3 regions of the Streptomyces sp. NPDC088706 genome follow, and region 2 is predicted to be linked to each of the others. Evidence: riboswitches for the same ligand, from Rfam matches in the RefSeq annotation. Region 2 holds a riboswitch; each other region holds the start of a gene.
The links. Region 2 has a riboswitch for cyclic di-AMP ahead of ACIQAK_RS29330 (LysM peptidoglycan-binding domain-containing M23 family metallopeptidase). Riboswitches for the same ligand answer to the same signal wherever they lie in the genome.
Positions count from the first base shown of each region.

Region 1 (10,184 bases), on a different contig from region 2:
GGCGCCCTCCGTCTCGGCGCGCTCCTGCTCGAACTCCAGGGCGACGGCGGCCAGTTCCTGGAGGTTCTCGACGCGGGTCTCGTCCTGCGGGTCGGTGGAGGCCTGGAGCTCGGCGAGATAGCCCGTGCGCTCCAGGACGGCTTCGAGCACGACGGCGGGTCCGGCGCCGGACTCGACGACGGTGCGCAGCTCCTCCATCAGCGTGTTGAAGCGCTTGACGGCGTTGGACGAGCGGGCCGCCATGCCGTACGCCTCGTCGACGCGGCGCAGCGCCTGCGGGAAGGAGATCTTCTCGCGCATCGACAGGGCGTCGATCATGGCTTCGGCGCGGTCGCCGATGCCGCGCTTGGGCACGTTGAGGATGCGGCGCAGCGGGACGGTGTCCTCGGGGTTGGCGAGGACACGGAGGTAGGCCAGGACGTCCCGGACCTCCTTGCGCTCGTAGAAGCGCACGCCGCCGACGACCTTGTACGGCAGGCCGACGCGGATGAAGATCTCCTCGAAGACACGGGACTGGGCGTTCGTGCGGTAGAAGACGGCGACATCGCCCGCCTTGGCGTCGCCCTTGTCCGTCAGCCGGTCGATCTCCTCGGCGACGAACTGCGCCTCGTCGTGCTCGGTGTCGGCGACGTAACCGGTGATGCGGGCGCCACTGCCGGCGTTGGTCCACAGGTTCTTGGGGCGGCGGCTCTCGTTGCGCTCGATGACCGCGTTGGCGGCGGAGAGGATCGTCTGCGTGGAGCGGTAGTTCTGCTCCAGCAGGATCGTCGTCGCGCTCGGGTAGTCCTCCTCGAACTGGAGGATGTTGCGGATGGTCGCGCCCCGGAAGGCGTAGATCGACTGGTCCGCGTCGCCCACCACGCACAGCTCGGCGGGGGCGTCGGCCTCCCCGGCCGGGCCGACCAGCTCGCGTACCAGCGTGTACTGGGCGTGGTTGGTGTCCTGGTACTCGTCGACCAGGACGTGGCGGAAGCGGCGCCGGTAGTGCTCGGCGACGTCCGGGAAGGCCTGGAGGAGGTGGACCGTCGTCATGATGATGTCGTCGAAGTCCAGCGCGTTGGCCTCGCGCAGGCGGGCCTGGTAGAGCGCGTACGCCTGGGCCAGGGTCTTCTCGAAACCATCGGCCGCCTGTCCGGCGAAGGTCTCCTCGTCGATGAGCTCGTTCTTGAGGTTGGAGACCTTGGCGGTGAAGGACTTCGGCGGGTAGCGCTTGGGGTCCAGGTCGAGATCGCGGCAGACCAGGGCCATCAGGCGCTTGGAGTCGGCGGCGTCGTAGATCGAGAACGACGAGGTGAAGCCGAGCTTCTTCGACTCGCGGCGCAGGATGCGGACGCACGCGCTGTGGAAGGTCATGACCCACATGGCGTTGGCGCGCGGGCCCACCAGCTGCTCGACGCGCTCCTTCATCTCGCCCGCGGCCTTGTTGGTGAAGGTGATCGCCAGGATCTGCCCCGGGTGCGTCCCGCGCTCGGCCAGCAGGTGCGCGATGCGGTGGGTCAGCACCCGGGTCTTGCCGGAGCCGGCCCCGGCGACGATGAGCAGCGGGGACCCGGCGTGCACGACGGCGGCGCGCTGCTCGGTGTTCAGCCCATCGAGCAGCGCCGCGGCGTCGATGACCGGGCGCGGGTGGCCGTCCCGGTAGTACCCGTCCCGGGGCGGCGGGGGCGCGTCGAAGACGCCCTCGAAGAGTCCCTCCGGCACCGCTTCGGGTGCGTGGTCCTCGGGGGGCGGCGGCGGGCCGTCCTCCGCGGACTGGAGGCCGGTCAGGAAGTTGTCGTCAAAGAGGCTGCTCATCGCCATCCGAGTCTAGAGGGCCGCACCGACAACCTTCCGTCGAAGCCGGGAAGCGGCCACCGGCACCAGCGCGCCACCCGCACGCAAGGAGAGCGGACGTCCACGTTCCGTGAAGGAGTGCCCGGTCGGAGGGGGTGCGGGACCGCGGACCCGGAAAGGTCACGAAAATGTATCGGGCATATCGCTCCACCTCCTTCCCAGCGGTGCCACGGGTTGGCTAGCGTGCTCGGTCAGGTGATCCGTACCTCCCAGAGACGAACCGCGTCTCACGGTCACCTCTGCCGAATCCGCGCTGCCCTCCCAGCAGTTCGGAACCGGGGACCCACACGCAGAACCGGGGTGAATCGGTCCGTACCCTCGCATCCGGACCGTAGGACAGCCTTCCGTTCCGTCCGAACCCGACAGCTAACCCGGTAGGCGGTCCACGGAAGGAGATGCCGGTCTTGGCATCGCATCGCAAGCCGCGCGCGAAGGTGCGCACCACCACCCCCGCCGTCGGGTTCACGACGGCCGCGCTGGCCTCCGTGACGCTTCTCTCCACGCAGAGCGCGACGGCGGCCCCCGCCGAGCCGAAACCGGCCATCGAGGACGTCCGGAAGAAGGTCGACGAGCTCTACCGGCAGGCGGGCAGCGCGACCCAGCAGTACAACCGCGCCAAGGCCGCCTCCACGGCCCAGCGCACCAAGGTCGACACGCTGCTCTCCGACGTGGCGAAGCGGACCGAGAGGATCAACGAGGCGCGCAGGGAGCTGGGGGCCTACGCGGCCGCGCAGTACCGCACCGGTGGCATCGCACCCACCGCGACCTTCTTCCTGGCGGACGACCCGCAGTCCTACTTCGACCAGAACCAGCTGATGAGCCGGGCGACCGAACGGCAGCAGAAGGCCGTCGACGACTTCCGTACGCAGCAGGCCGCGGTGTCGAGGAAGCGCGCGGAGGCCGTGAAGAGCCTGGAGACGCTCACCGAGACCCAGACCGCGCTCCGCACCGGCAAGCGGAACGTGCAGACCAAGCTGACCGAGGCCCGGTCCCTGCTGTCGAAGCTGACCGCCGAGGAGAAGGCGCGGCTGGCGGAGCTGGAGCGCAAGAAGGAGGCCGAGGCCAAGGAGAAGGCGGAGCGGCTGGCCCGCCGCCAGGCCGCCGAGGCCAAGGAGCGGGAGAAGGCCGAGAAGAAGGCGCGCGAGGAGGCCGCGAAGGAGTCCGGCGGGGACAACGGCTCCGGCTCCGGCAGCGGTACGGGGACGAGCCCGGGCTCCGGTACGGGTACGGGTACCGGGACCGGGGCGGGCAGCGGCTACGCCGCCAAGGCCGAGAAGGTGCTGGCCTTCGCCCGCGCCCAGATCGGGAAGCCGTACGTGTGGGGGGCCTCGGGCCCGTCCTCGTACGACTGCTCGGGGCTGACGCAGGCGGCGTGGCGGGAGGCGGGCGTGACACTGCCCCGGACCACCTGGGACCAGGTGAAATTCGGCACCCGGGTCGCCACCGCCGACCTGCGCCCCGGTGACCTGGTCTTCTTCTACGACGACATCAGCCACGTCGGCATCTACAAGGGCGACGGGATGATGATCCACGCCCCGAAGCCGGGGGCGAACGTCCGCGAGGAGTCGATCTACTCCATGCCGGTCTACGGCAGCGTGCGCCCGGCGTAGTGCCGGGCGCGGGGTGGTCGCCTCAGGGCGGCCGCCCCGGAGCCCAGCCATGGCCGGAGGATCGCCAGGCAGTGGGGCAAGCCTTCGCCGGGGCGTTCGCCGGAACTGGGCGTCGTCCGCCCGAACCTGCCGGAATGATCAGTTCCGGCCTCGCATCTCCGGTCATCCGGCGGCGCCCGGACGTCACATCCGGGCAATAGTTGTCATGGCGAACCTTTTCCGTGCGCCCGGATTAGCGTCCCTGGCGGACCCGTCGGTATCCCCCGGCGGGCAGCCGACAGGAAGGATGCCGCCCCCGTGGCCGCGCACCGGAAATCCGCTCACCGGAAACCCAAGCAGCGCCCGTTCACCGGCCCTGCTGCCCGCACCGCCGCCACCCTGGCGCTCGCCGGGGCCGCCACCGCCACCTCGGCCGCCGGCGCCGGCGCCGCACCCGCCGAGCCCGCTCCCACCGCCGCCCAGGTCCGGGCGAAGATCGACCGGCTCTACCACGACGCCGAGGTCGCCACCGAGAAGTACAACGGGGCGAAGGAGAGGGCGTCCGCCGCCACCAGCGCCGTCGACGCCCTGGCCGACGAGGCCGCCCGCCGCACCGACCGCCTCAACACCGCCCGCCACGCGCTCGGGTCCCTGGCCACCGCCCAGTACCGCACCGGCGCCCTCGACCCCGCCGTACAGCTGGCGCTCTCCTCGGATCCCGACACCTACCTGGAGCGCGCCGCCCACCTGGACCGGGCGGGCGACCGGCAGGCAGGCCTGCTCAGCGGTATCCGGCGCCAGCTCTCCGGCCTCGCCCGGGTCAAGGCGCGCGCCGACCGGGAGACCGAGGCGCTCGCCGCCCGCCAGGCCGAGCTGCGCGAACACCGCACCGCGATCCGCACCAAGCTCGCCGACGCCCGCAGGCTCCTGGCCACCCTCACCGCCGGCGAGCGCGCCGCGTACGAACGCTCGGCCGACGCCGGCCACGGCGGCGGCCCGGCTCAGGCCGACCGCGCGACCGCCCACGCCGACCGTTCGGCCCCCCGCTCCCCGGTCGCCGCCCCCAACTCCCGCGCGGCCCGGGCCGTCGCCTTCGCGCACGGGGCGATCGGCAAGCCGTACGTCTGGGGCGCGACCGGTCCGAACGCCTTCGACTGCTCGGGCCTGACCCAGGCGGCCTGGCGGGCGGCGGGCGTCAGCCTGCCCCGCACCACCTACACCCAGATCAACGCCGGACAGCGGGTCTCCCGCTCCGAACTGGCCCCTGGCGACCTGGTGTTCTTCTACTCCGGGATCAGCCATGTCGGCCTCTACATCGGCGGCGGCCAGATGATCCACGCCCCGCGCCCCGGCGCCCCGGTCCGCATCGCACCCGTCGATCACATGCCTTTCGCCGGAGCGACCCGGGTGGCATAGTCCCCGGCGCCGGACTCCCTCCCGCCGAAGGAACTGTCGCATGACGATGGCGAACGCCGTCCAGGGCTACGCCCGCACGCTCACGCTGCGCTCGCCCACCCACTACCGGGTGGGCCCGTTCACCGTCCGGCACGACCCGGGCTGGGAACTGAAGTACGCCAACTACGCCATCCCCGACCGGGAAGCGGAACCCACGGCGGACGACGTGGCAGCCCTGATCGAGGCGTTCCGGGAGCGGAGGCGGCTGCCGCGCCTTGAGTTCCTGCCCACCTGGGCCCCGGCCGTCGAACCGGCCCTCCTGGCAGCCGGTTTCGCCGTGGAGAACCGGGCTCCGCTGCTCGCCTGCGGCCGCGAGGACCTCCGTGGGCCGAAGCCGGTCCACGGCCTCCGCATCACCGTGCCCGGCACCGAAGCGGAATTCACCGACGCCGCCCGCGTCCAGCACCAGGGCTTCGGCGGCGAGGGCGAACCCGAGCCGGGAACGACCGACTGGTTCCGCGCGGCCGCCACCGGTGACGGGGTCGCCGCCCTGGCCGTCCTCGGCGGCGCGCCGGCCGGGGCGGGCGGCTGCACGGTCGCGGTCGACGGCCTCAGCGAACTGGCCGGCCTCGCCGTAGCCGCCCCCTTCCGCCGCCGGGGCATCGGCGCCGCGCTCACCGCCTGGCTGACGGAACGGGCCCTCGACCTGGGCTGCCGGACGGTCTGGCTGGAACCGGGCGACGCCGACGCGGAGCGGATCTACGCGGGCGTCGGTTACCGCAGGATCGGCGAGAAGGTCAACATCTCGCGGGAAGCCGCCTAGCCCCTCGGGCCCTTCCGGCCCTTCCCGCTCTTCCGGCCCTTCCCGCTCTTCCGGCCCTTTCCGCTCTTCCGGCCCTTCCCGCTCTTCCCGCTCAGACCAGCCGCCGCGCCGTCGCCCATCGCGTCAGCTCGTGCCGGTTGGAGAGCTGGAGCTTCCTGAGCACCGCCGAGACGTGCGACTCCACGGTCTTCACCGAGATGAACAGCTGCTTGGCGATCTCCTTGTACGCGTATCCACGCGCGATCAGCCGCAGCACCTCGCGCTCGCGCTGGGTGAGGCGGTCCATGTCCTCGTCGACCGGCGGGGCGTCCGTGGAGGCGAAGGCGTCCAGGACGAAGCCGGCCAGGCGCGGGGAGAAGACGGCGTCGCCCTCCTGGACCCGGAAGACCGAGTCGACCAGGTCGGTGCCGGTGATGGTCTTGGTGACGTAGCCCCGGGCGCCACCCCGGATCACCCCGATGACGTCCTCGGCGGCGTCCGAGACGGAGAGGGCGAGGAAGCGGACCGGGTTGTCGGCCGCACCCATCAGCGGGGCGCACCGGCGCAGCACCTCGACGCCGCCACCACCGGGGAGGTGGACGTCGAGGAGGACGACCTCGGGGCGGGTCGCGGTGATGACGGTGACCGCCTGGTCGACGTCGGCGGCTTCGCCGACCACTTCGACGCCGGTCTCCTCGGTGCGGCCGATCTCGGCCTGCACCCCGGTGCGGAACATCCGGTGGTCGTCGACGAGCACGACCCGTACCCGTCGCTCCGGGCCCCCGGTGGCTTCGGTGTTCTCGGTCATTCGCTCGCCCTTTCCATCTCCAGCTCGACCTCGGTGCCCCCGCCGGGCACCGAACGCAGCCGGGCGCTGCCGCCGTTGCGCTGCATCCGGCCGATGATTGATTCTCGTACGCCCATCCGGTCGGCGGGAACCTCGTCCAGGTCGAACCCCGGACCCCGGTCCCGCACGGAGACGAAGACCGTCCTCCCCTCCACCTCCGCGAAGACCTGCACGGCACCGCCCTCGCCACCGTACTTGGCGGCGTTGACCATCGCCTCGCGCGCGGCCTGCATCTGTGCGCCCAGCTTGTCGTCCAGGGGGCAGTCGCCGACGACCACGACCTCCAGGGGGACGCCGTGCTTGTCCTCGACCTCGGCGGCGGCCCGCTTCACGGCCTCGGCGAGGGTCTCCGATTCGTCGCCCTCGTCCTTGCCGGTGCCCTCGGGGTTGTACAGCCAGTTCCGCAGCTCGCGCTCCTGGGCGCGGGCCAGGCGTCTGACCTCGCCGCCGTTCTCCGCGTTCCGCTGGATCAGGGTGAGGGTGTGCAGGACGGAGTCGTGGACGTGGGCGGCGACCTCGGCCCGCTCCTGGGCGCGGATGCGCATCAGGCGCTCCTCGGAGAGGTCCTGGGTCATCCGGACCAGGTAGGGGCCGGCGAGCAGGGCGATGCCGGTGAGGACGGCGATGGCGGCGGTCAGGACGTTGCCCAGCTGGGCGGCCGAGCCGCGCACCACCATGAAGACGGCGAGGCCGAGGCCGACGAGGGCGACCCCGGTCAGCGCCCGGGCCAGGTGCAGCAGCCGGCGGCGGCGGCCGACCTCCATCCAGCGGGCCCGTCGCGCGTTGTCCGCCTGGCGCCAGACCAGGACGGAGCCCGCGCCTATGAGAAGCGTCGGCCAGATGTAGCGGTCGGCCTCGCTGCCCATGTCGACGTTGACGACGAAGACCACGGCCCCGACGAGCAGGGCGACGAGCGCGAAGACCTGGCCCGGGTCCGGCTTGCGGAGTCTGCGCCGCCCGTCGGCGGCGGTCTCGAACACCGAGCGCGGGGCGTGGACGCCGCCGACGCCGCCCACCCCGAGGGGGACGACGATCCAGAACACCGCGTACAGCAGGGCGCCCAGGCCGTCGCTGAGGAAGAGCCCGAGGAAGACGAACCGGACCCAGGCGACCGGCAGTCCGAGGTGTCCGGCGAGCCCGCGCGCGACGCCGCCCAGCATCCGCCCGTCGGCGCTGCGGTACAGCTTGCGCAGCGGCGGCTCCTCCGGGTCGGAGGTGAGAGAGCTGGCGGCTCGGGCGGTGGCGGCTGGCATGCCCCGATCGTCACACGCGGCGGGGGCGGGAGGCATCAGGGTAGTCCCCCTGATCGACCCTGAGGATCCCCGCCGACCTGCCCTGGTGCTGCCCCCACCCGCGCCCACCCCCCCCTCCCCGCCGACCGGCCCCGGTACTGCCCCCACCCGCGCCCGCCACCCGCACCCCAGGGGCCGGCGGGTCCCCGCGCCCCCTTGCGGGAAGCCCGGCGCAAAATCAGGGACCGGCCAGGGTAGGCGCGGGTCCCGCCGGGCGGTGCGGGCCGTCACCATGGAGGTATGACCGCTCCCTCGGACGCCGCTCCCGGCGTCGCGCCCCCCGACGCACCCGGACCGCAGCTGCGGCGCAGCCCGCGGCAGAAGGTGGTGGCCGGGGTCTGCGGCGGACTGGGCCGGTACTGCGACGTGGACCCGGTGATCTTCCGGATCGTGCTCGGCGTCCTCTCCGTGACCGGCGGCATCGGCCTGATCTTCTACGGCTTCGCCTGGCTCCTGCTGCCCTGGGAGGGCGAGGAGGAGAACGAGGCGCGCCGGCTGCTGTCGGGCCGGGTCGACGGGGCGTCGCTGGTGGCGCTGCTGCTGGCACTGATCGGCTGCGGGCTCTTCCTGTCGATGCTGGGCAACCGGGGCATGCTGGCGTTCGCCGCGCTGCTGTCGCTGGCCGTCGTCGGCTGCTCGGTGTGGACGCAGTCCCGTAGGACTTCGGCGCCGGAGGATGCGGGGGCGCCGCGCGGCGCCCCCGTGGCCGCCCCCGTCCACCCGCACTCCGGCGGCCTCGGTACGCCCCCGCCGGAGGTGAAGGCGCCGCCGACGCCGGGCGGCCCGTCGTGGTGGCGGGACCCGATCATCAAGGACGGCACGACGGGGCCGGTCAGCTCGGGCTATCTGTGGGGTCCCCCGGACACCGACGTGGGGTCGGCGCAGGCCGAGGTGCGGGCCGGGCGCCCCAGCGCGGACGCCCCGTTCCGGCCGCCGGCTCCGGCGCCCGCCGCGCCGGGGCCGCGCTCGCTCGGCGGTCTCGTCTTCCTGGCCGCGCTGGTGGCGGGCGGTCTGGGCACCGGGCTGAGCTGGGAGCAGCAGCCGCTGGGGACGGCGCTGCAGATCGGGCTGGTCGCCGCCCTCGTGGTGTTCGGGCTCGGCCTGCTGGTCTCCTCGGTACTGGGACGGACCGGTGTGGGCACGGTGACGATGGCGGTGATCACGGCGGTGCTGCTGGCGGGCGCGACCATGCTGCCGAAGGAGATCAGCACCGACTGGGGCCGTCAGGAGTGGCGCCCGGCCCAGGTCTCCGCCGTCCAGCAGCGGTACGAGCTGGGCAGCGGCGACGCCCGGCTGGACCTGTCCGGGGTGGTGGTCCCCCGGGGCGGGACCGTGCGCACCCGGCTGGAGGTCGGGGCCGGGCGGGCGGCCGTCGTCGTCCCGAGGGACGTGACCGTGAAGGTGCGGGCCGAAGCCGGTCTCGGGGAGATCCGGCTGGAGGAGGGGCAGCGGGTCCAGGTCCGCGTCAACAGCGACCGGACCTCGCAACGTACGCTGCCGCCGCCCAAGGGCAGCAAGCCGGCCGGGACGATCGAGCTGGAAGTGGAAGTCGGCGTCGGAGAGGTGGAGGTCAGCCGTGCTGCGTCATGAGTTCCGGCCCGGGCGGGCGGTGGCGGGCCTGGCGATGCTGGCCCTGGCCGGGGGGTACGCGGCCGACGCGGCCGGGGCGTGGGAGGTCCCGTGGACCTTCTTCCTCCTGGTCCTCCTCGGCGGCCTGTGGCTGGCCGCCACGGCGACCTGGGCCGCCTACCTGCTCCGGCGCCGCCGTGACGTGAGGAAGGCGTCGGCGGAGAGCATCGGGGCGCCCGCGAGCACCAGGGGCAGCCACGCCATCAAGTAGGGCAGGTCGTTGCCGTAGTAGTACGGGGTCGCCTGCCAGCTCACCGTCAGCCACAGGCTCAGGGAGATCAGCGCGCCGCCGAGCGCGGCGAGCCGGGCCCAGAGGCCGACGAGGGTGCCGAGGCCGACGAGGAGTTCGCCGACCGCGATGGCGTGACCGAACCCTTCGGGGCTCTTGAGCGCCAGGTCGACGAGGGCGGGGACCGCGGAGGAGTCGCGGACCCCGCGCATCATCTCGCCGATGGAGCCGGGGCCGGTCGCGGAGAGGAATCCGCTGTCCGTCAGCTTGTCGAGCCCCGCGTAGACGAAGGTGACGCCGAGGAAGATCCGCAGCGGCAGCAGGGCGTACTCGCGCGCCCGCTCGCGCAGCCCTTTCGGCTCGCCCGGACCGTACGAACCGCCGCCGTAACCGTTCATCACCGCTGCCCCGCTTCCCGAAGTCCCGTCACCTGACCATACGTACGCCTGTACGGCGCCGCTCACCAGGGCTGCGAAGCAATCGGGGCGGGCGACCGGAGGACCAGGACAGCCGTCAGTCCGTGACGTCGATCGGGCAGCGGTCGGTCTCCACCCCGGCGGCCGTGACG
Region 1 is NZ_JBIVLW010000004.1:408,314-418,497, reverse strand. Features, by position in the region: gene pcrA (DNA helicase PcrA) at 1-1,794, opposite strand, end outside; cyclic di-AMP (ydaO/yuaA leader) riboswitch at 2,064-2,230, shown strand; gene ACIQAK_RS15075 (NlpC/P60 family protein) at 2,229-3,443, shown strand; gene ACIQAK_RS15070 (C40 family peptidase) at 3,741-4,838, shown strand; gene ACIQAK_RS15065 (GNAT family N-acetyltransferase) at 4,879-5,640, shown strand; gene ACIQAK_RS15060 (response regulator transcription factor) at 5,732-6,427, opposite strand; gene ACIQAK_RS15055 (PspC domain-containing protein) at 6,424-7,719, opposite strand; gene ACIQAK_RS15050 (PspC domain-containing protein) at 7,999-9,348, shown strand; gene ACIQAK_RS15045 (hypothetical protein) at 9,335-9,598, shown strand; gene ACIQAK_RS15040 (DoxX family protein) at 9,505-10,014, opposite strand; gene ACIQAK_RS15035 (hypothetical protein) at 10,130-10,184, opposite strand, start outside.
Region 1: another riboswitch for cyclic di-AMP. It lies ahead of ACIQAK_RS15075 (NlpC/P60 family protein); the one in region 2 lies ahead of ACIQAK_RS29330 (LysM peptidoglycan-binding domain-containing M23 family metallopeptidase).

Region 2 (10,184 bases):
GGAGATCCGGTCCATCATCGACGGCTTCACCGCCACCGAGGACTTCTCCCGGGCCGAGGTCGGCCGGTACGTCGACGCGGCCGAGGCGCGCAGGCGCCATCTCCTGCAGTCGCTGCTCCAGGCGCCGGGGCTGCCCGTGGACGACTACCGCGCCCGCTTCGGCACGGACCCCCGGGAGGACTTCCCCGCGGAGCTGGAGGGGTTCGCGGCCCGGGGCTGGCTGGCCCCCGACGCGCCGCCGGGCCTGCTGCGGCTCTCCCCGCTGGGCCTGGCGCACTCGGACGCGCTGGGGCCCGCGCTGTTCTCCCCCGGGGTGCGGGCCGCGATGGCCGCGTACGAGCGGAAGTGAGCGGCCCGTGGACCTGACGATCCTCTACCGGGGCCCGCTGGCCTCGTGCGACTACGACTGTCCGTACTGCCCGTTCGCCAAGAGACGCGACAGCCGGGCGCGGTTGACCTCGGACCGGGAGGCGCTGGAGCGGTTCACCGCGTGGGCGGCGGCGCAGACCGGCGACCGGCTCTCCGTGCTGTTCACGCCGTGGGGCGAGGGCCTGGTGCGCTCCTGGTACCGGCGCGCGCTGACCGAGCTGTCGCAGCTCCCGCACATTCGCCGGGTCGCCATCCAGACCAATCTCAGCGGCCGCACCGCGTGGCTGGCGGACGCCGACCCGGAGCGGATCGCGCTCTGGTGTACGTACCACCCGGGGCAGACACCGTACGAGCGGTTCCTGGGCAGGTGCCGGGAGCTGTCGGCACGCGGGATCCGCTTCAGCGTGGGCGTGGTGGGGTTCGACGAGCACCTGGACGAGGCGCGGCGGCTGCGGGCGGCGCTGCCCGAGGAGGTCTACCTCTGGGTCAACGCCGCCGAGGGGCATACGTACACCGACGAGGAGGCGGAGCGGTGGACCGAGCTGGACCCGCTCTTCCCCTACAGCCGGCATCCGCACCGCTCGGCGGGGCTGCCCTGCCGGACGGGCGAGTCGGTGATCTCGGTCGACGGTGACGGCACGGTGCGCCGCTGCCACTTCGTCAAGGCCGAGCTGGGCAACCTCTACGACGGCAGCTACCGCCGGGCGCTCGCCCCGCGGGCCTGCCCGCTCGCCGTGTGCGACTGCCACATCGGCTATGTGCACCTGGAGACGCTGCCGCTGTACGACGTGTTCGCCGGCGGCGTCCTGGAGCGGATACCGGCCGGTCGCGGTGCGGCTTCGACGCCGGACGGACCGGTGGCACCGGGCCCGTCCCGGCGTGCGCTGCCGCTGCTGCCGGACCCGCGGCGATGTGCGGTCCCCCGGCCGTCGGCGGAGTCCGCGTAGCGGCGGCTACAGCGGCAGCAGGTCCGGCCGCTTCGCCGCGACCTGGTCGCCGGACGATTCGCCGCGCAGCCGCCGGCCGATCCACGGCACGAGGTACTCCCGCGCCCACTGGATGTTGTCGCGCCGCGCGTCGAAGGGGCGGCGCTGGGCCTGCGGCGGCCAGGGCTGGTCCGGGTCGGCCGGCACGTCGTGGCCGAGGACCTGGGCGGCGCGCAGCGCGACGCGGGTGTGGCCCTCGGGCGAGAGGTGGAGCCGGTCGGCGTCCCACGCGCGCCGGTCCTGGACCGAGCGCAGCGACCACAGGTCGAGCACGGGGCACCGGTAGCGGTCGGCGATGGCCCTCAGGTGGACGTTGTACGTGGCGATCTTGCCGCGCATGTGGCGCAGTACCGGAACGCCCCGGGTGTCGAAGCCGGTGGTGACCATGACGGTGCCGACCGCGTCGGTCAGGTCCGCGACGGCCCGCTCGAAGCGCTCGGCCAGATCGTCGGGGTCGGTGCCGGGCCGGATGATGTCGTTGCCGCCCGCGCAGAAGCTGACCAGGTCGGGGGCCAGTTCCCTGGCGCGGGGGAGCTGCTCCTCGACGATCTGGTCGAGGAGGCGTCCGCGTACGGCGAGGTTGGCGTACCGGAAGTTCCCGTGCCGGGTCTCGCCGGGGCCCGTCGCCGCGTCGGGGGCCGGGAGCCGGTCGGCGAGCAGAACCGCGAACCGGTCCGCCCAGCCGACGAAGGTGCCGTCGGGGCCGGGGTCGCCGACGCCTTCGGTGAAACTGTCCCCGATCGCCGCGTACGACCCGATGATGTTCTGTCGCTGGGTTCTCGAATCGTCTGCCACAAGCGCATATCCTGCACGGTTCGATGTGACCTACGCGACCGTAATACGGGGTTGACGGGTGGTGAGATAGACCACCCGGTCAGGTTTCGGTAAAGCCGGAATAAGCGGAGGGGCGGTGCGCCGCCGCGCACCGCCCCCCGATCACTTATCGCTGCCCTCGGGTCAGAGGGAGACGTTGTGCGCTCGCAGGTAGGCGATCGGGTCGACGTCCGAGCCGTAGCTCGGGCCGGTGCGGACCTCGAAGTGGAGGTGCGGGCCGGTGGAGTTGCCGGTGGAGCCGGAGAGGCCGATCTGCTGGCCGCCGGTGACGGTCTGGCCCACCGAGACGTTGAGCGAGGACTGGTGGGCGTACTGGGAGTACATGCCGTCCTCGTGCTGGATGACGACCTCGTTGCCGTACGAGCCGCTGTTGCCGGCCGAGACCACGGTGCCCGGTCCGATGGCGAGGACAGGGGTACCGGAGGCGGCCTGGAAGTCCGAGCCGGTGTGGTAGCCACTGGACCAGCTGGCGCCGGAGGCACGGTACTGGGTGGTGACGTTGGGGCTGGCCAGCGGTGCCGACCAGCCGGAGCCGTTGGCCTCGGAGGAGCCGGTCTGCGCGGAGGTGCCGGAGTCGTCGGCCGATGCGGTGTCCGCCTTCGGAGCCTTCTTCGGGGCGGCCTCGGGGGCCGGCTCGGCCTTCTTCGGGGCGGCCTTGGGAGCCGGAGCGGACTCCTTGGCCTCCGAAGGCGCGGCGGAGCCGGACGCCTTGGCGCCGAGGGTGAGCTTCATGCCCGGGAAGATCAGGCTGGGGTTCTCGCCGACGGTCGAGCGGTTGTCCTGGTACAGCTTCTGCCAGCCGCCCTTGACCTGGTGCTCGGATGCGATCTTGGCGAGGTAGTCACCGGAGACGACGGAGTACGTCTTCGGGGCGGCCTTCGCCTTGACGGGCGCGGCCTGCGGCGCGGACTGAGCGGCGGCCGAGGCGGCGGCGGGGGCCGCCTTCTCCGCGGCGTGCGCGCCGGTGGCGCCCATCAGCGGGAGGGCGAGTACGGCTCCGCCGGTGCCCGCGGCGAGGACGCCGCGGTGGATCGGGCCGGACTTGGGACGACGGTGCTTACCCTTTGCGGGCATGGGGTGGTTCCTCTCCGGCGCCTGCGAGGTGAGCTGTCGGGTTCGAGCTGGAGATGCCCGGCCGCCGGATGGCGACTTCACCCCGAGCCGGTCCGGATCGCTCCGGGCCGGCGGCTTACCTGGTTCCCCCGCTCCTGCCACGCGTGAGTGGGTGGATGCGAATTCCGGGCGGCGGCAGGATTAGGCGGTCCGTCCGGATTGACGGTGACCGTAAACGAGTCAGGACGACGGGAACAAGCCCTCGGATGCACCCCGGAATGGTCGATTCAATTTCGCTCCGGATTTCCCGTCACACTCCGTGGATTACGGATCTTGGCTTTCCGTACGGATACCGGGAAAACGCCCGGGCGCCACCGCCACGGTCCGTCACGGATATGATCCCGCTCACCCGGGGAATCCCATCTCCCCCATTAGTGGGGCATGTTCTGCGAAATACACCAATACGGACATGGCACCCGCGCCACATCTGACGCCCGGTCAGCGCACTGATGGTTGCCTGGTGAACCGATGTCGTATCGTCGCAGGGGCGCCCTCGCCGGAGAGCGGCGCCGACGCAGAGATTCCAGGAGCCACCGTGACGCAGCAGGTGCCGCAGGTCCCGCCGACCGAGACCGCACTGACCGGAGTCCGCAACTTCCGCGACGTGGGTGGGCTCCCCACCACGGACGGGCGGCGCACCGCCTTCGGCCGGCTCTACCGCAGCGGCCACCTGGCGCACGCCACCGCCGAGGACGCGCTCTTCCTCGGCGGGCTCGGGCTGCACACCGTCTTCGACTTCCGCAACTCCGCCGACCACCAGCTCGACGGGTACGACGTCGAGCTGGCCGGTGTCCGCAATGTCAGCATTCCGCTCTCCGACCCGGCCGACGGAGCCGAGTTCTGGCGGCTGGTGCGCGACGGGAACATCGAGCAGCTGCGCTCGATCCTGGCGAACGGCAAGGGCACCGAGCGCATGATCCACATGTACCGGTCGACCATCGTGGACCGCACGGCCGAGCACAGCCGGGTGCTGCACGCCCTGGCGGAGGACAGCGTGCCCGCCCTCATGCACTGTGCTGCGGGCAAGGACCGGGCCGGTCTGTCGATCGCGGTCTCGCTGCTCGCGGTCGGCGTCGAGCGCGAGGCGATCGAGGCGGACTACCTCAAGTCCAACGACCCCCACCGCCGGTACAAGGTGAAGCGCTCGGACATGTCCGAGACCGGGATGTCCGCCGAGGTGATGGAGCTCCTGAACCCGCTCTTCGGAGCGCAGGCCTCCTACCTGGCGGCGGCGTTCGCGGCCATCGACGAGACCTGGGGAACGACGGACCGCTACCTGGCGGAGGGGCTGAACGTCTCCTCCGTGACCCGGGAGCGGCTGCGCGAGCGGCTGCTCGACCAGGGCTGATCGGCAGGCCGGACGCTCACTCGGCCCCTGCCACCATGAAGAGCAGGTAGAGGAAGGCCGCGATCACATGGCCGACCACCAGGTAGGCCAGCAGCCTGATCACGAGACCGCGCGGCATCCGGCGCTCCTGCGAGTCCCGCGTGGTCCTGGGACGCCGCGGGCTCAGCGGGTCGTAGTGCTCGGAATCGGACATGACGGTCCTCTCTGCCGGCCTCGCGGCCGGGGGAACGAAGGGGTCAACGCGCGCGCAGTGCGTTGCCGAGGCAGAGCTCGGCCGCGGGGCTCTGCAGCAGGGAGTGGACGAAGAGCAGCTCGGCCCCGCCGCGGTCCAGGGCCGCGATCCGGTGCGGGGTGAGCGAGTCGAAGTGGGCGCTGTCGCCGGGGTCCAGATCGTGCACGGTCTCCCCCAGCGCGACCCGCAGCCGCCCGCCGAGGACGTACAGCCACTCCTCACCGGGGTGCACCCGGACCAGATCGCCCTGGGCGCCGTACGGTACGCGGACCCGCAGCGCCTGCATGGCGCGGCCGGAACCGCCCGTCCGGCGGTACATCCAGCCGTCGGCCTCGGCGCCCTCGAAGGCGCCGCCCCGGATGACCGCCTCCCGCTCGGGCGGCTGCTCGCCGAGCAGCTCGGAGACCGTCGTACCGTAGATGCGGGCCAGGCCGAGCAGCATGGGCAGCGAGGGCTGCCTGCGGCCCGTCTCCAGCCGGGAGAGGTGGGCCGGGGAGAGTCCGGCCCGCTGGGCGGCGGTCTCCAGGGTGAGACCGCGGCCCCGGCGCAGATCGCGCAGGCGGGGTGCGACGCCGGGGAGTTCGCCGGCCGCCCCTTCGTCCGGAGGGTTCATGCCTCCATTGGGCCAGGAACTTTCCTCCCGGGCAAACTATTTGCCCGGGAGGCAAAATCAGCGGTCAGCGGTTGGCCACGGCCTGCTTGACCAGCGTCCGGCCGAAGTCCCACATCAGGCCGCCGCCGCTGTGCGCGTCGTCCATGACCTCCGTGAACGCCGATACGAAGCGGTCCACCTCCGCCTCCCCGATGATCAGTGGCGGGATCAGCTTGATCACTTCCAGGTGGTCGCCGGAGACCTGGGTGAGGATGCGGTGCTTCCGCAGCAGCGGCACCACGACCATCTGGGCGAAGAGTCCCTTGCGGGCCGCCTGGAGCATGGTCCAGCGGCCGCGGAGCTTCAGCGAGGCGGGCCGGCCGAACTCGATGCCGATCATCAGCCCGCGCCCGCGCACCTCGTGCAGCAGCTCGTAGCGGTCCACCAGTGCCGTCAGGCGCTCCCGCAGCAGATCTCCGGTGCGCCGGGCGTTCGCCACCGTCTCCTCGTCCTCCATCACCGTGAGCACCGCGAGCCCCGCCGCCATGGCCTGGGCGTTGGAGCCGAAGCTCGCGGAGTGGACGAGGACCCGGTCCATCGAGGAGTAGACCCTGCGGAAGATCCAGTCCTTGCCGAGCGTCGCGCCGACCGGAACATAGCCGCCGGAGAGCGCCTTGGCGACGCAGACGAGGTCGGGCTCGACTCCCTCCTCGTGCTGGTAGGCGTAGAAGTCCCCGGTCCTGCCCAGTCCGGTCTGCACCTCGTCGGCGATCAGCAGCGCCTGGTGCCGGTGCAGCAGTTCCTGTGCCTCGCGCAGGAAGCCCGGCGGCGCGGCGTGCACCCCCTTGCCCTGGATCGGCTCGACGACCAGGGCGGCGACATCCCCGCGCCTCAGCTCCCGGCGCAGCGCGTCCAGGTCGCCGAGCGCGATCGGGGTGTCGGGCAGCAGCGGGGCGAAGCCGTCCCGGAAGCCGCTCTCGCCGTTGACCGAGAGCGAGCCGGTGGTCAGCCCGTGGAAGGCGTGGGCGCAGTACAGGACGCGGGGCTTCCCGGTGGCGTACCGGGCGAACTTGAGCGCCGTCTCGACCGCCTCCGTACCGCTGTTCCCGAAGAAGACGCGGTCCAGGTGCGGGCTGTGGCCGAGCAGCTTCTCGGCGAGCAGCCCGGGCAGCGGCTGGCAGTCGAAACGGGTGAGGTCGGCGAGCTGGGCGTCGAGCACGTCGTGCAGGGCCTTGCGGACGACCGGGTGGTGCCGGCCGATACCCATCACGCCGAACCCGGCGAGCATGTCGAGGTAGTCGTTGCCCTCCGCGTCCCAGAAGTAGGCGCCCTCGGCCCGCTCGTAGACCTTGTCGAAGCCGATGGTGTGCAGCATGCGCGGCAGTTGGTGGTTGAGGTGGCGCGCGTGCAGCTCGTACCGCTCGGCCCCGCGCTCCGCGAGGAGCCGTTTCAGGTCGAAGCCCTTCGGCCCGCCGTCCGTCACCGGTTGCCGCCGACGCTCTCCCGCGCCGCGCGCAGCGACTCCTTGAGCGACCCCATGGTGGCGAGGACCGCTGTGGGTTCGTAGCCGCAGTGCGCCATGCAGTTGGCGCAGCGCGGGTCCTTGCCCCGGCCGTACTTGCTCCAGTCGGTCTCCTCGATGAGCTGACGGTACGTCGGTACGTAGCCGTCGCTCATCAGGTAGCAGGGGCGCTGCCAGCCGAAGAGCGAGTAGTTGGGAATCGCCCACGCGGTGCAGGGGAAGTCCGCCTTGCCCTCCAGGAAGTCCAGGAAGAGCGGTGAGTGGTTGAGCCGCCAGCGGGCCCGGTTGCCGCCCGCGAAGGCCTTCTTGAAGAGTTCGCGGGTCTGGTCGACGCCGAGGAAGTGCTCCTGGTCGGGCGCCTTCTCGTACGCGTAGGCGGGCGAGATCATCATCTCGTCGACCTTGAGGTCGTCGTTGAGGTAGTTGAGGACCTCGATGATGGTCTGCGGGGTGTCGGTGTTGAAGAACGTGGAGTTGGTGGTGACGCGGAAGCCCCTCCGCTTGGCCTCCTTCATCGCCGCGACGGCCTCGTCGAAGACGCCTTCCTTGGCGACCGACTCGTCGTGCCGCTGACGCAGTCCGTCGATGTGCACGGCGAAGGCGAAATAGGGCGACGGGGTGAACTTGTCGAGCTTCTTGCGCATGAGCATCGCGTTGGTGCAGAGGAAGACGTATTTCTTCTTCGCTACGAGCTGGCGCACGATCTCGTCGATCTGCGGATGCATCAGCGGCTCGCCACCGGCGATGGAGACCATGGGGGCACCGGATTCGAGCACCGCGCCCACGGCCTGCGCGACCGGCATGCGCTGCTTCAGGACACCGGCCGGGTGCTGGATCTTCCCGCACCCCTCGCAGGCGAGGTTGCAAGCGAACAACGGCTCCAGCTCGACGATCAGCGGGAACTTCTCACGCTTGCGGAGCTTCTGTTCGAAGAGATACGTCGCGACCTTGATGGACTGGCGGAGCGGCATGGCCATCTGGCTCACCTCCTGGGGAGCAGTGAAGAGCGGTGCCATTCATGGAAAGCGGGCAGGACGGCACGGAGAACACGGAAGGCTGATATTCCACCGCGTACCGTGCCGATCCGGACGAGCTCATGCTCTGGAGCGTCCACGACCACCCGGACGGCCGCAACCGGGCGCGGTCCATGGCACAGGGCGGTGCGCAGCGTCGCGGCGGACTCCATGTCCACCGCGATGGCCCCGGTGGACCGCAGCGCGGCCCGCTCGGGGCCGCGTACGACGTGGTCGGAGCCGGTCAGCGGACCGGTGTGGACCCGGCGGCCGGGGGCGGCCCTGGACAGGGCGGCGACCAGCAGCCCGGTGCCGGTGCACGGGGTGGCGCCGTCCGCGTCCCGGGTCTCCTCGGCGACGACCAGGTCCCCGGGGTGCATCCCGGGGGCGAGACCGGCGCAGAAGCCCGAGGCGATGACGGCGGCGTCCGGTAGGCCGCCGGGGGCGAGGAGCCGGGCCACAGCCGCCTCCGCCGCCCGGGGACCCATGCCGGTCCGCAGGACCCGCACCGGTCCCCCGGGGCGCTTCCCGCTGCGCAGGGCCAGTTGCTCGATGCCCAGTGCGCAGGCGACGAGCAGCGGTGCCTGGGGGGCCGTGGACCCCGGTGCGCCGGCCATCAGGCGCCCTTGGCCGCGCCTGTACGGTCGGCGAACGGGTCGCCGTACACGTAGCGCCCGAGTGCCGTGAGGGGGAAGACCTGGCGGTACAGGTGGTAGTTGATGGAGAAGTCCCAGGGGAAGCCGGTGCCGGTGAAATAGGGCTCGTCCCAGGAGCCGTCGGCCTGCTGCGCCTCGGTCAGCCAGGTGACCCCGCGGGCGACGGCCCGGCTGTCGCGGCGGCCCGCCGAGAGCAGGGCGAGCAGGGCCCAGGCGGTCTGGGACGCGGTGGACTCACCGTGCCCGATCCACTTCTCCTCCGTGTACGAGCGCAGGTCCTCGCCCCAGCCGCCGTCGTCGTTCTGCACGGATTCCAGCCAGGTCACCGCACGGCGGATCGCGGGGTGTGCGGTGGGCAGTCCGGCGGCGACCAGGGCGGGCACCACCGACCCGGTGCCGTAGACGTAGTTGACGCCCCAGCGGCCGAACCAGGCGCCGCACGGCTCCTGTTCGGCGAGCAGCCACTCGATGCCCCGCTGCGTACGGGGGTGGCGGCCGAGCCCCTCGACGGCGAGCATCTCCACGACATGGCCGGTGACGTCGGCCGACGGCGGGTCGACGACCTCGCCGAAGTCGCAGAAGGGCAGCCGGTTGGGGAAGGAGCTGGTGTTGTCGGCGTCGAACGCGCCCCAGGCCCCGTTGCGGGACTGCATCCCGAGGTTCCAGCGCACCCCGCGCTCGATGGCCGCTTCCACCCGGGCGGGCTCGGGGTGGTGCACCCGGCGCAGCGCCAGGACGACTTCGGCGGTGTCGTCGATGTCCGGGTAGTTATCGTTGTGGAACTCGAACGCCCATCCACCGGGGGCGAGTTCGGGTCTGCGTACGGACCAGTCTCCGGGCCGGGTGATCTCCTCTGCCAGCATCCAGTCGGCGGCCTTCACCAGTGCCGGGTGGTCGGGTCTGAGTCCGCCGTCGACCAGGGCGATGGTCGCCAGGCAGGTGTCCCAGACGGGCGACTGGCAGGCCTCGACCATCCGGGCGCCGTCCTCGCGGTGGACGGCGAACCGGTCAAGCGAGGCCAGTCCGGCGCGCATCACCGGGTGGTCGAGGTCGTAACCGAGCAGGTGCAGGGCGATGACGGAGTAGACGGCCGGGGGCTGGATGCCGCCCCAGCAGCCGTCGTTCTCCTGGCGCTCGACGATCCACCGGGCCGCCACGTTCATCGCGATCCGGCGCAGCGGGCGCGGGGCGACCTTGTGGTAGAGGTGCAGCCCCTTGTCCAGGCGCTGGAACAGGCCGTCCCAACTGGCCGCCGGGGCAAGCTTCCTGGGCGGATTCGGCTCGGCGGGATCGGTGTGCAGCTCGTCCAGGGTGAAGGGCGCGGGCCGCACGGGGCGCTTCGCGGAGACGATGGTCAGGGGAACGATGGTCTGGCGCGCCCAGCAGCCGAAGTCGTAGATGTTGAGCGGGACCCACGTGGGGAAGAACATGATCTCGGGCGGGAGTTCGGGGAGGTCGTCCCACTTCCACCAGCCGAACAGGGCCAGCCAGATCCGGGTGAAGACGCGGGCGGCCGCGA
Region 2 is NZ_JBIVLW010000019.1:75,432-85,615, forward strand. Features, by position in the region: gene ACIQAK_RS29315 (STM4012 family radical SAM protein) at 1-349, shown strand, start outside; gene ACIQAK_RS29320 (STM4011 family radical SAM protein) at 357-1,316, shown strand; gene ACIQAK_RS29325 (SGNH/GDSL hydrolase family protein) at 1,323-2,150, opposite strand; gene ACIQAK_RS29330 (LysM peptidoglycan-binding domain-containing M23 family metallopeptidase) at 2,313-3,263, opposite strand; cyclic di-AMP (ydaO/yuaA leader) riboswitch at 3,269-3,427, opposite strand; gene ACIQAK_RS29335 (tyrosine-protein phosphatase) at 3,838-4,650, shown strand; gene ACIQAK_RS29340 (DUF6126 family protein) at 4,667-4,843, opposite strand; gene ACIQAK_RS29345 (XRE family transcriptional regulator) at 4,887-5,495, opposite strand; gene ACIQAK_RS29350 (aspartate aminotransferase family protein) at 5,560-6,957, opposite strand; gene hpnH (adenosyl-hopene transferase HpnH) at 6,954-7,973, opposite strand; gene ACIQAK_RS29360 (1-hydroxy-2-methyl-2-butenyl 4-diphosphate reductase) at 7,979-8,626, opposite strand; gene shc (squalene--hopene cyclase) at 8,626-10,184, opposite strand, start outside.

Region 3 (10,184 bases), on a different contig from region 2:
TGGGCGCGAGTTCGATCCGTGTCGTCTGGCGCAGGTCGCTGCCGTGGGCGGAGACGAGCTGTTCGGGCAGCCAGCGGAGGGTGGCCCCCTCCCCCACGCTCAGGCTCACGGTGTACGTGGACGGCTCGCCGTCCGCCCGCGCGCCCGGCAGCGCGACGGTGGCCGCCGCCGCGTCGACGGTGAGGCGTGCGCCGTCGGCGACCTCCGCCTCCAGAGCCAGCCGGTCGCCGTTGAGGGGTGCGCTCATGGCGCCGACGACGGTGACCCGGGCGTGTCCGGGGAGCGGTGAGCGGGTGCGGCGCAGCGCGAGCGGCCCGGCGCTCTCCAGGACGGGCAGGGCGGTGGAGCCCCGGCCGTCGGGCTCGGCGCGGAGGCGGGCGGTGGCGTGGACGCTCATGCGGTCCAGGCGGCGAGTTGCGCCCGTACCCAGTCGGCGACCGGCCCGACGCCCTCGGCGGAGGTCAGGGAGGTGAAGAGGACGGGGAGTTCACCGCGCTGCTCCTTGGCGTCCCGGGCCATCCGCTGGAGGTCGGAGCCGACGTACGGGGCGAGGTCGGTCTTGTTGATGACGAGGAGGTCGGCGGTGGTGACGCCGGGGCCGCCCTTGCGCGGGATGTCGTCGCCGCCGGCCACGTCGATGACGAAGACCTGGGCGTCGACGAGCCCCTTGGAGAAGGTGGCGGTGAGGTTGTCGCCGCCGGATTCGACGAGGATCAGGTCGAGCGGGCCCACCGCGTCCTCCAGGTCCTCGACGGCTTCGAGGTTGGCGGAGATGTCGTCGCGGATCGCGGTGTGCGGGCAGGCGCCCGTCTCCACGGCCTGGATCCGCTCGGGCGGCAGGACGGCGTTGCGGAGGAGGAAGGCGGCGTCCTCCCGGGTGTAGATGTCGTTGGTGACGACGGCGATGGAGATCCGGTCGCGCAGCTCGCGGCAGAGGGCGGCGACGGTGGCCGTCTTGCCGGAGCCGACGGGGCCGCCGAGTCCGATGCGCAGGGCGCGCCGGGTGCCGTCGGGGCGGGTGGCGTCGGCGCTGACGGCGGCGGGGCCGCCGTGGGTGTGGCCGAGGTGCATGGTGCTGCTCCTGTCGGTTCGAGGGGAGGGGCGCTTCGAGGGTCAGGACGCGAAGAGGCGGACCGGCCAGGCGGCGTGCGCCTCGGCGGTGATGTCGAGGAGCGGGGCGGAGGCGGCGGGCAGGGCGTCGATGCCCTGCCGGGCGGCCTCGGCGGCCTGTGCGGCGACCCGGTCCAGTTCGGGGGCGAGCCGGGCGAGTACGGCGGTGGCCTGGAAGGGGTCGAGGGAGAGCAGCCGGACCACGGCGGTGGCCGGGCCGCTGACCGTCTCGTACGCCGTGCAGTACGCCGCGTCCTCGGACTTCAGCCCCGCCGCCCGGGCGGTGAGGCCGAGGACGACGGGCTGGTGGGCGCCGCGCGGCCGCGCCAGGGCGAGCGCGTCGAGCTCCGGGCTCGGCCAGGTGGCGCGGGCGGCCCGCATCAGCTGCCGGCCCAGCTTGCGGGCGGTGGCCCGCAGGGCGGGTGAGGGCGTACGGGCGTCGGCGGCCTCGTCGAGCGCGAGCGGATCGAGGCCGTGGGCGGCCGCCGCCGCGAGGGCGGCGGCGGTCAGCCCGGCGGTGTGCAGGCGGCCCCGGCAGAAGGCGGCGAGGTCGTCGGCGTCGCGGACGCGTCCCTGGGTGACGGCCGGTTCGGCACCACCGGAGTGGGCGTGGCCGCCAGCGGGGAACCGGCCGTCGGCGAGGACGAGCAGGGCTGCGCGTGACATGGCTGGTGGTCCGCCCGGCTCAGAAGAGGAAGTAGCGCTGGGCCATGGGCAGTTCCGCCGCCGGTGCGGGCTCGACCCGTTCGCCGTCGATGGCGACGGCGAAGCTGTCGGGGTCGACGTGGACGTGCGGCATCGCGTCGTTCTCCCGCATGTCCGCCTTGGTGACGCCCCGGGTGCTGGTGATCGGTGTGAACTCCTTGTCCAGGCCGAGCCGTTCGGGCAGCCCGTCCTCGATCGCCGTTTCCGTGACGAAGTTGAAGGAGCCGCGTGCGGCGGCCCGGCCCAGTGCGCCGAACATCGGCCGGGGCATGACCGGTTGAGGCGTCGGAATGGAGGCGTTGGCGTCGCCCATCTGCGCGTACGCGATCTGGCCGCCCTTGATGACGGTGTGCGGCTTCACCCCGAAGAACGCCGGGTCCCAGAGCACGAGGTCGGCGAGCTTGCCGGTCTCCACCGAGCCGATCTCCCGGTCCAGGCCCTGGGCGACGGCCGGGTTGATGGTGTATTTGGCGACATAGCGACGGACCCGGTGGTTGTCCGCCGCCCCGTCCCCGGGGAGGGCACCGCGCCGCTTCTTCATGACGTGCGCGGTCTGCCAGGTCCGCAGGATCACCTCGCCGATGCGGCCCATCGCCTGGGAGTCCGAGGAGATGATCGAGATGGCGCCGAGGTCGTGCAGGATGTCCTCGGCCGCGATGGTGGAGGGCCGGATGCGGGACTCCGCGAAGGCGAGGTCCTCGGGGACGGCCGGGTTGAGGTGGTGGCAGACCATCAGCATGTCGAGGTGTTCCTCGATGGTGTTGACGGTGTGCGGCCGAGTCGGGTTGGTCGAGCTCGGCAGGACGTACGGCTCCGAGACCACGGTGATGATGTCGGGCGCGTGCCCACCGCCCGCACCCTCGGTGTGGTACGCGTGGATGGAGCGCCCGGCGATGGCGGCGAGGGTGTCGGCGACGAACCCTGCCTCGTTGAGGGTGTCGGTGTGGATGGCGAGCTGGGCGCCGGTCTCCTCGCACACGGTGAGGCAGGCGTCGATGGCGGCCGGAGTGGCGCCCCAGTCCTCGTGGATCTTGAACCCCAGTGCTCCGCCGCGCAGTTGGGAGTACATGGCGTCGCGGGATGTGGTGTTGCCCTTGCCGAGCAGCCCGATGTTGACGGGGAAGGTCTCCAGTGCCTCGAACATCCGGGCCAGGTGCCAGGGGCCGGGGGTGATGGTGGTGGCCTTGGTGCCCTCGGCGGGGCCGGTGCCGCCGCCGACGAGAGTGGTGATGCCGCTGGCGAGGGCCTGGTCGATGAGGGTCGGCGAGATGAAGTGGACGTGCGCGTCGACCGCTCCCGCCGTCAGGAACTTGCCGTTGCCCGCGATGATCTCGGTCTCGGGGCCGATCACCAGGTCGGGGTGGACGCCGTCCATGGTGTCCGGGTTCCCGGCTTTGCCGATGCCGGTGATGCGGCCGTCGCGGATGCCGATGTCCGCCTTGACGATGCCCCAGTGGTCGATCACGACCGCGCCGGTGACGACGGTGTCGGGTGCGCCCTCGGCCCGGGTGGTGCGGGCCTGGCCCATGGACTCGCGGATCACCTTGCCGCCGCCGAAGACCGCCTCGTCGCCGGCGTGTCCGGGGCCGCCGGAGCGGTCCTCCTCGATCTCGACGAAGAGGTCGGTGTCGGCGAGGCGGACGCGGTCGCCGGTGGTGGGCCCGAAGAGGTCCGCGTATACGGCCCGGTTGAGGTCAGGCATCGAGCGCACCTCCGGTTTCGCCGCGCAGGCCGGGGACGACGCGGCGGCCGGCGAGGGGGACGAGTTCGACGTCGACGGGGATGCCGGGTTCGAAGCGGACGGCCGTACCGGCCGCGATGTGCAGCCGCAGCCCGTGGGCGGCCACCCGGTCGAATTCGAGCCCGGGGTTGGCCTCGGCGAAGTGGTAGTGGGAGCCGACCTGGACGGGGCGGTCGGCGGCGTTGAGGACGGTGAGGCGGGTGACGGGGCGCCCCTCGTTGAGGGCGATGCCCCCGTCCCCGTACAGGATCTCTCCGGGAATCATCGGCGCGGCCCCGTCAGACGATCGGGTCATGGACGGTGACGAGCTTGGTGCCGTCCGGGAAGGTGGCCTCGACCTGGACGTCGTGGAGCATCTCGGGGATGCCCTCCATGACCTCGTCCCGGGTGAGCAGTTTGCGGCCGGACGCCATGAGCTCGGTGACCGTACGGCCGTCGCGGGCGCCTTCCAGCAGATGGGCGGTGATCAGGGCGACGGCCTCGGGGTGATTGAGCCTCAGCCCGCGTGCCCGGCGCTTCTCGGCCACATCGGCAGCCACATGGACGAGCAGGCGTTCCTGCTCGTGCGGGGTCAGTTGCACGCTTCCACCTCATCGTCTTCCGCCAGGTACGGCCTCCGGGCGCAGCGGGACCCTATCCCCGTTCAACAGTTCGTTGAACGGGGTAGCTGGCCCACGCGACCAGGTATTGCACGTTAGGGCGGAAGTTTTTCCGTTGCGTTAACTGGCCTTTTGCGGGCCCATGGACATCGGCCCGCGCAAGCCGTTCTCCGGCACGTCACGCCGTACGTCCCCGAGGAGCGCCTCCGGCACGATGAAGCCGTGGGCCGTATACCGGCGTACCCCTCTTCCAGAAGGGCCGCGAGCCGCTCGTCCCGGAGGGTCTCGGACCATACCCGCACGATGAGCGAGGCGACCGTACGCCGCTCCAGACCGTGCACCGCTCCCCCGAACAGCCCCCGAGCACCCCGCTGAGCAGCACGTCCGGGGCGGGCGGCGGCGTGGTGCGCGTGGCACCGTCGAAGGCGGCGCGGATGTCGGCGAAGGCCTCCTCGGCCTCGGCGCGCTGCTGATGATCCTGCTGGGCAACTCCTTCTCCGGGGTCACCAGCGCCCCCCGGCTGCTGCCCGAGCCGGTCGGCGCGATCGGCCAGTGGCTGCCGCCGGGCGCGGGCGGATCACTTCTGCGCTCGGTCGCGTTCTTCGACGGCGGCTCTCAGCGAGAATCCCCTCTCCTTGCTCTGTACGTTCAGTACGGTCTGTACGTTCAGTACGGTCTGTACGTTCAGTACGTTTCTGACGCGGCGTACGCGCCGCTTCGGCCTGCACTGCCCCGGCGGCTCGTTCGGGGCGATGGCTGCGGTCCACGACACGATGCGGTATCCGACGTGCGAGGTGGAGACGTTCTGTCCGGGGCGGCGACATGCCCTGCCCGGCGCGCGGGTAGTCATTCAGCAACCCGCGCCGGCCGAGCCGGTACGGGGTCAGCCGTCCGACCTGGAGATCCACGCACGCGAACTGGGCCGCACCCGCGAGCTGTTCACGGATATGCCGGTCCGGCACACGGACCGGACCGCCGAGCGGGTCGCCGCCGACATCGAGCGCGACACCGTCCTCGACGCGGCAGCCGCTCGCGGCCACGGGCTGGTGGACCGCGTCGTGGACCGCAAGCTCTCCCAGCCGCCGCACGACGCGAGGTGAACAGCCCATGGAACCGACGGAGTTCCCGCCCCTGCCCGCACTGACCCGCGCCGAGGGTGAGTTCATCGACTGCTACCTGGCGGTCCTGGACCAGGTGGGCCGCATCAACCCGGCACGCGGCAGCGACACCTACAGCGCCCTGCGGGCCGCGCAGGCCCTGGCCTCCCGGGCGGCGGCGCTGCGCGACGCGCTGGCCCTGATGCACGAGCGGGGCGAGCGGCAGATCCACGCGGCGACGCTGGCGCGTGCCCTGCGGGTGCTGGACGGCGAGCGGCGGGCGGGCCGGGTCGCCATGCCACCGACGCCGAACTGACCCGCTCCGCGCGCCGGGAGCGCGATACGGGAGCGAACCGGTCACCGCGCCACACGACACGCCCGGTCCCGCCATCGATTTTCCTCGCTCGTTCGGCGTAGGCGATCACCCGTGTGAGCGATGGTTCAACTTGCGTTCGGCGCGCGATGCGTACTCGAAATGCGTCCTTTCGTCGCTGGTACAAGGGCGTGCGCCCGGCCCGTCGGCGGGCGCGAATCCGCCCTCTCCACCCGAACGGATCAGTGGTGAGTAGACTCACAAATCACTGTTTCGACTCGGAAATCCGGCACTTCGTGAGTCAAGATCCCTGGGACGACAAGCCCCCGCCGCCGCGGCGGGGCGGTCCGGGTGGACGCCGAGTCCTGCCGCCTCCCGGATGACTGGTCGACAGGAGTGGATCGGCAGGAGTGGAGGACCCGAGCACAACGGGCCGACCGGGAGACCGGGAAGCCCTCGGGGTGAAGCCGCGTCACGCGGCCGGGCAACTTCGCCAGCCCGAACCCGACAGGTCATCCTTCACAGGCGGCTGACGAAGGGTTGCGCATGTCTGCGCAGGTTCATGTCCCGTCTCTGTTCACCCGGGTCGGCACGGCCTCGGTACTCACCTTTGCCGTGACGTCCGCCATGCTGGCGCCCGGCCTGGTCAACGATGCCGAGGCCGCCACCCATTCGACGAAGGCGCTCAAGGTCGCCGCGTCGAAGAAGGGGGCTCCCTACAAGTACGGGGCCGCCGGCCCCAGTCGGTTCGACTGTTCGGGGCTGACTCTCTACTCGTTCAAGAAGGTCGGGAAGAAGCTTCCCCGCACCGCACAGCAGCAGTACAACAAGACCCGCCATATCTCCAAGTCGCAGCGCAAACGCGGTGACCTCGTCTTCTTCCATTCCGGGCGCAGCGTCTACCACGTGGGCATCTACGCCGGGGGCGGGAAGATCTGGCACTCCCCCAAATCCGGGGACGTGGTGCGCAAGGCGAAGATCTGGTCCAAGAGCGTCTGGTACGGACGGGTCCGCTGACCCGCCGACCGGACGCTCCTCCCGCGCGGACGGTACGGGCCCCCTCGGCGCGTCTCAGCGCAGGAGGGGCCCGGTCACCAGCACCAGCCCGAGTCCGGTGAGCGCCACGCCGCTGCCGCCCTCGATCGCCCGCGCGGTACGCGGCCGGCGCAGCCATCGCCCCAGCCGGTCCACGAGCAGGGCGACGGCCGGGAACCAGATCAGGGCGAGCGCCACCACGAGGGCGGCGAGCAGCAGCGTCCTGGGCAGCGGCGGCTGCCCGGCCGGGACGAACTGCGGCAGCAGGCTGAGGAAGAGGACCGGGGCCTTCGGGTTGAGCGCGTTGGTCAGGAACCCCTGCCGGAGCGCGCGCCCGAACTCCCCGGGCGCCTCCGGCCGTACCCGGTCCGGCGCACGGCCCGGCTCCGGGACCCTGCGCCGGAGCGCGTACAGCGCGCTGATCCCGAGGTACAGCACGTACGCGCCGCCGAGCAGTTGGACGGTGCGGAAGAGCACGGGCACCGTCACCAGTACCGCGGCGAGCCCCGCCACGGCGAGCGCGGTGTGCACGAGCAGTCCTCCGGCGACCCCGAGCGCGCTGGCCAGACCGGCGCTGCGGGAGGCCAGGGCGTTGCGTACGACGACGGTGAAGTCGGCGCCGGGCAGCGCGACCATACCGGCGGCGATCCCGGTGAAGGCGATCAGTTGTGCGTCCATGGGGTCCAGCCTGGACCGGCGGAGCCTTCAGCGTGTACTTGCAATCTTCTGGGTCTGCCTAAAGGAACGCTTCATGTACGACCCGACGCGGCTCGCCGCACTGGTGGCGGTCGCCGAGACCGGATCGATCACACGGGCCGCCGCCCACCTGGGGTACACCGCGCCCGCGCTCTCCCAGCAGCTGGCCAAGCTGGAGCGCGAGGCCGGGGCGGCGCTGCTGGTGCGCCACCATCGCGGGGCGCGGCTGACGGCGGCCGGTGAGCTGCTGGCGGGGCGGGCCCGGCGGGTGCTGGACGAACTGGACCAGGCGCGGCACGAGCTGGCGCAGCTCGCCGGGCTGTCCGGCGGCCGACTGCGGGTGGGGACGTTCACGACGGCCGGGGTCCATCTGCTGCCACCGGTCCTGAGCGCGTTCCGGCGGGCCCACCCGGACGTGGAGCTGGCCGTCACGGAGTACGAGCCGCCGGGCGGGATCGCCGCGGTCACCGCGGGCGAGGTGGACCTGGCGCTGACCCACACGTACGAACCGGCGGTGGCCGAGCCGCCGCCCCCGGGCGTCGTCCTGGAACCCCTGCTGGTGGAGGAGCTGGTGCTGGCGACCGCGGTCGGGCACCGGCTCTCCGAAGGCTCCGGGCGGCTGCCGGTCGCCGAGCTGGCGGGCCGGCCGCTGATCAGCAGCGCTCCGGCGCATCCGCCCCGGCGCGGGGTGGAGAGCGCGCTGGCGGCGGCCGGCGCCGCACCGGCGGTGGTGTGCGAGTCGCCCGGCTATGCGCTGGTGTGCGCGCTCGTCAGCGCGGGGCTCGGCGTGGCGGTGGTGCCGGAGATGGTCGCCTCGCTGTCATCCACGCCGCTGGCCGTGCGGCGGCTGGAGCCCGCGGAGTTCCGCCGGACGATCTCCGTGGTGCACCGCGGCGACCGGGCGACGGCCGCGGCGGCGACCCTGCTCGCACTGTTGCGGAGCGGGTTCGGCCGGGGGGCGGCGCGCTAGGCCCGGTCGTCCCCGGGCCGCCCGCCTGTGTGTCGTCCCCGGGCCGCCCGCCTGTGTATCGTCCCCGGGCCGCCTGTCTGCCGCCCCCGGCCGCAGCCCACCTGTCTGCCGTCCCCGGCCGCAGCCCACCTGTCTGCCGCCCCCGGGCCGCCCGCCTGTGTGTCGTCCCCGGGCCGCCCGACCGTCTGCCGTCCCCGGCCGCCGCCCACCTGTCCACCGTCCCCCGGGTGTCCTCCTCCCACGGCCGGCCCGTGCCTCAGCCCTGGACCGGCACCGCCCAGGGCAGCTCGATCCAGACCGTCTTACCGCCCTCGGCCGTGGGGACGACCGTGAGCCGACCGCCGTACTCCTTGGCCAGCGCCCGGATGATCACCATGCCCCGCCCGTTGTCCTGGCGGACGGCGGCGGGCAGCTTCTGCGGCCAACGGGGGTGACTGTCCGTCACACCGAGGCGCAGCTCCTCGTCGCGTTCGAGGCGCAGATCCACGGTGAAGGTCGGTGACAGGCCGAAGGTGTGCTGGACCGCGTTGGTGGCGAGCTCGGAGATGATCAGCCGGATGGTGTCGGCGAGTTCGGTGTCCTCCGAGAGGCCCCATTCGGCCAAGGTCCTGGCCACATATGTACGGGCCGAGGAGACCGAGACCGGATCGCTCGGCAGGGTGACGGTTGCTTCCTGATGGTCTGCCATGGCGACGCCGTCCCTTTCGCGCCCCGGCCGACGGGCGGTCGGCCAGGATGGTGCTTCGCGCCAGAGTGCCACTGTTGAAGCTGGCTGTAACGATGTTCGACCAAGATATGCATATATCTGTCGCTCGAAGCGGTGAATTCGGGTCCTGTGCACCCCGGACGGCGGGCACACTGACCCCTCTGCGGGTCCGAACCCGGCGGTGCGTGTCGGACCCGTCCCGTTCCGCACAGCGCGAGGAGACCTGGATGCTGCACGGCCCCGTCGTCCGGCGACGGAAGCTCGGCGAGGAGTTACGGAGCCTGCGGCACGCCGCCGGACTGACCAGCAGGGACGCGGCGCGCCTGCTCGGCTGGCACCAGTCGAAGGTGAGCCGCGTCGAGACCGGCGCGAGCGGGGTCAGCCCGGGCGACGTGACGCGGCTGCTCGACGTCTACGTGGTGCGCGACACGCAGCTGCGGGCGCTGCTCGAAGTGCTCGCGGGGTCGGCCGGCGGCGGCGGCGCGGGGTGGTGGCACGCGTACCGGGGGCTGATCCCGCCCCAGTACCGCGACTTCATCAGCCTGGAGTCCCAGGCCGGTACGGTGCGGACCCTGGAGACCTCGGTGGTGCCGGGGCTGCTCCAGACGGCCGGATACGCGCGGGCGGTGACCCGGGCCTCCCTCGACGGGCTGCCGACGGACCACCTCGACTCCCTGGTCGAGGTGCGGCTGACCCGTCAGAGGGTGCTGCGCGCGGACCCGCCGCTGCGGTTCACCGCCGTGCTGGACGAGGCGGTGCTGCGCCGGGAGGTGGGCGGGCCCGAGGTGATGAGGGATCAGCTGCACCATCTGACGCAGGCGGCACAACTCCCGCATGTGCAACTACAGTTGCTGCCCTTCTCCGTCGGCGGGTATGTCGGACTCACCTGCCCTTTCGTTATCTTCTCCTTTCCGAACATTTCTGATCTGGATGTGGTCGTCCTTGACCACTTGACGAGTAGCCTCTATCTGGAGCGGAAAGAAGACCTTGAGGCGTACAGCTCGGCCTTCCGCACCTTGCAGGCGCACGCACTGACGCCGGACCGATCGCTGGAGCTCATGGCCGCGATCCGCAGCGGCTTTCGATAGGACGTCCGACTCCGCCCGAGGGGGGCACCATGTCCGACCGTCTCGCACCGCACGCCTCACAGCGCACCGCGGAGCCACTCCGGTGGCGCCGCAGCAGCCGCTCCACCGGGATGAACAACTGCGT
Region 3 is NZ_JBIVLW010000008.1:102,747-112,930, reverse strand. Features, by position in the region: gene ACIQAK_RS20195 (urease accessory protein UreD) at 1-397, opposite strand, end outside; gene ureG (urease accessory protein UreG) at 394-1,071, opposite strand; gene ACIQAK_RS20185 (urease accessory UreF family protein) at 1,114-1,776, opposite strand; gene ACIQAK_RS20180 (urease subunit alpha) at 1,796-3,517, opposite strand; gene ACIQAK_RS20175 (urease subunit beta) at 3,510-3,821, opposite strand; gene ACIQAK_RS20170 (urease subunit gamma) at 3,835-4,137, opposite strand; partial or broken gene ACIQAK_RS20165 (ABC transporter permease) at 4,607-4,816, shown strand; partial or broken gene ACIQAK_RS20160 (ATP-dependent Clp protease proteolytic subunit) at 4,878-5,255, shown strand; gene ACIQAK_RS20155 (hypothetical protein) at 5,263-5,568, shown strand; cyclic di-AMP (ydaO/yuaA leader) riboswitch at 5,922-6,108, shown strand; gene ACIQAK_RS20150 (C40 family peptidase) at 6,112-6,582, shown strand; gene ACIQAK_RS20145 (LysE family translocator) at 6,637-7,278, opposite strand; gene ACIQAK_RS20140 (LysR family transcriptional regulator) at 7,352-8,266, shown strand; gene ACIQAK_RS20135 (ATP-binding protein) at 8,523-8,954, opposite strand; gene ACIQAK_RS20130 (helix-turn-helix transcriptional regulator) at 9,200-10,060, shown strand; gene ACIQAK_RS20125 (DUF397 domain-containing protein) at 10,090-10,184, shown strand, end outside.
Region 3: another riboswitch for cyclic di-AMP. It lies ahead of ACIQAK_RS20150 (C40 family peptidase); the one in region 2 lies ahead of ACIQAK_RS29330 (LysM peptidoglycan-binding domain-containing M23 family metallopeptidase).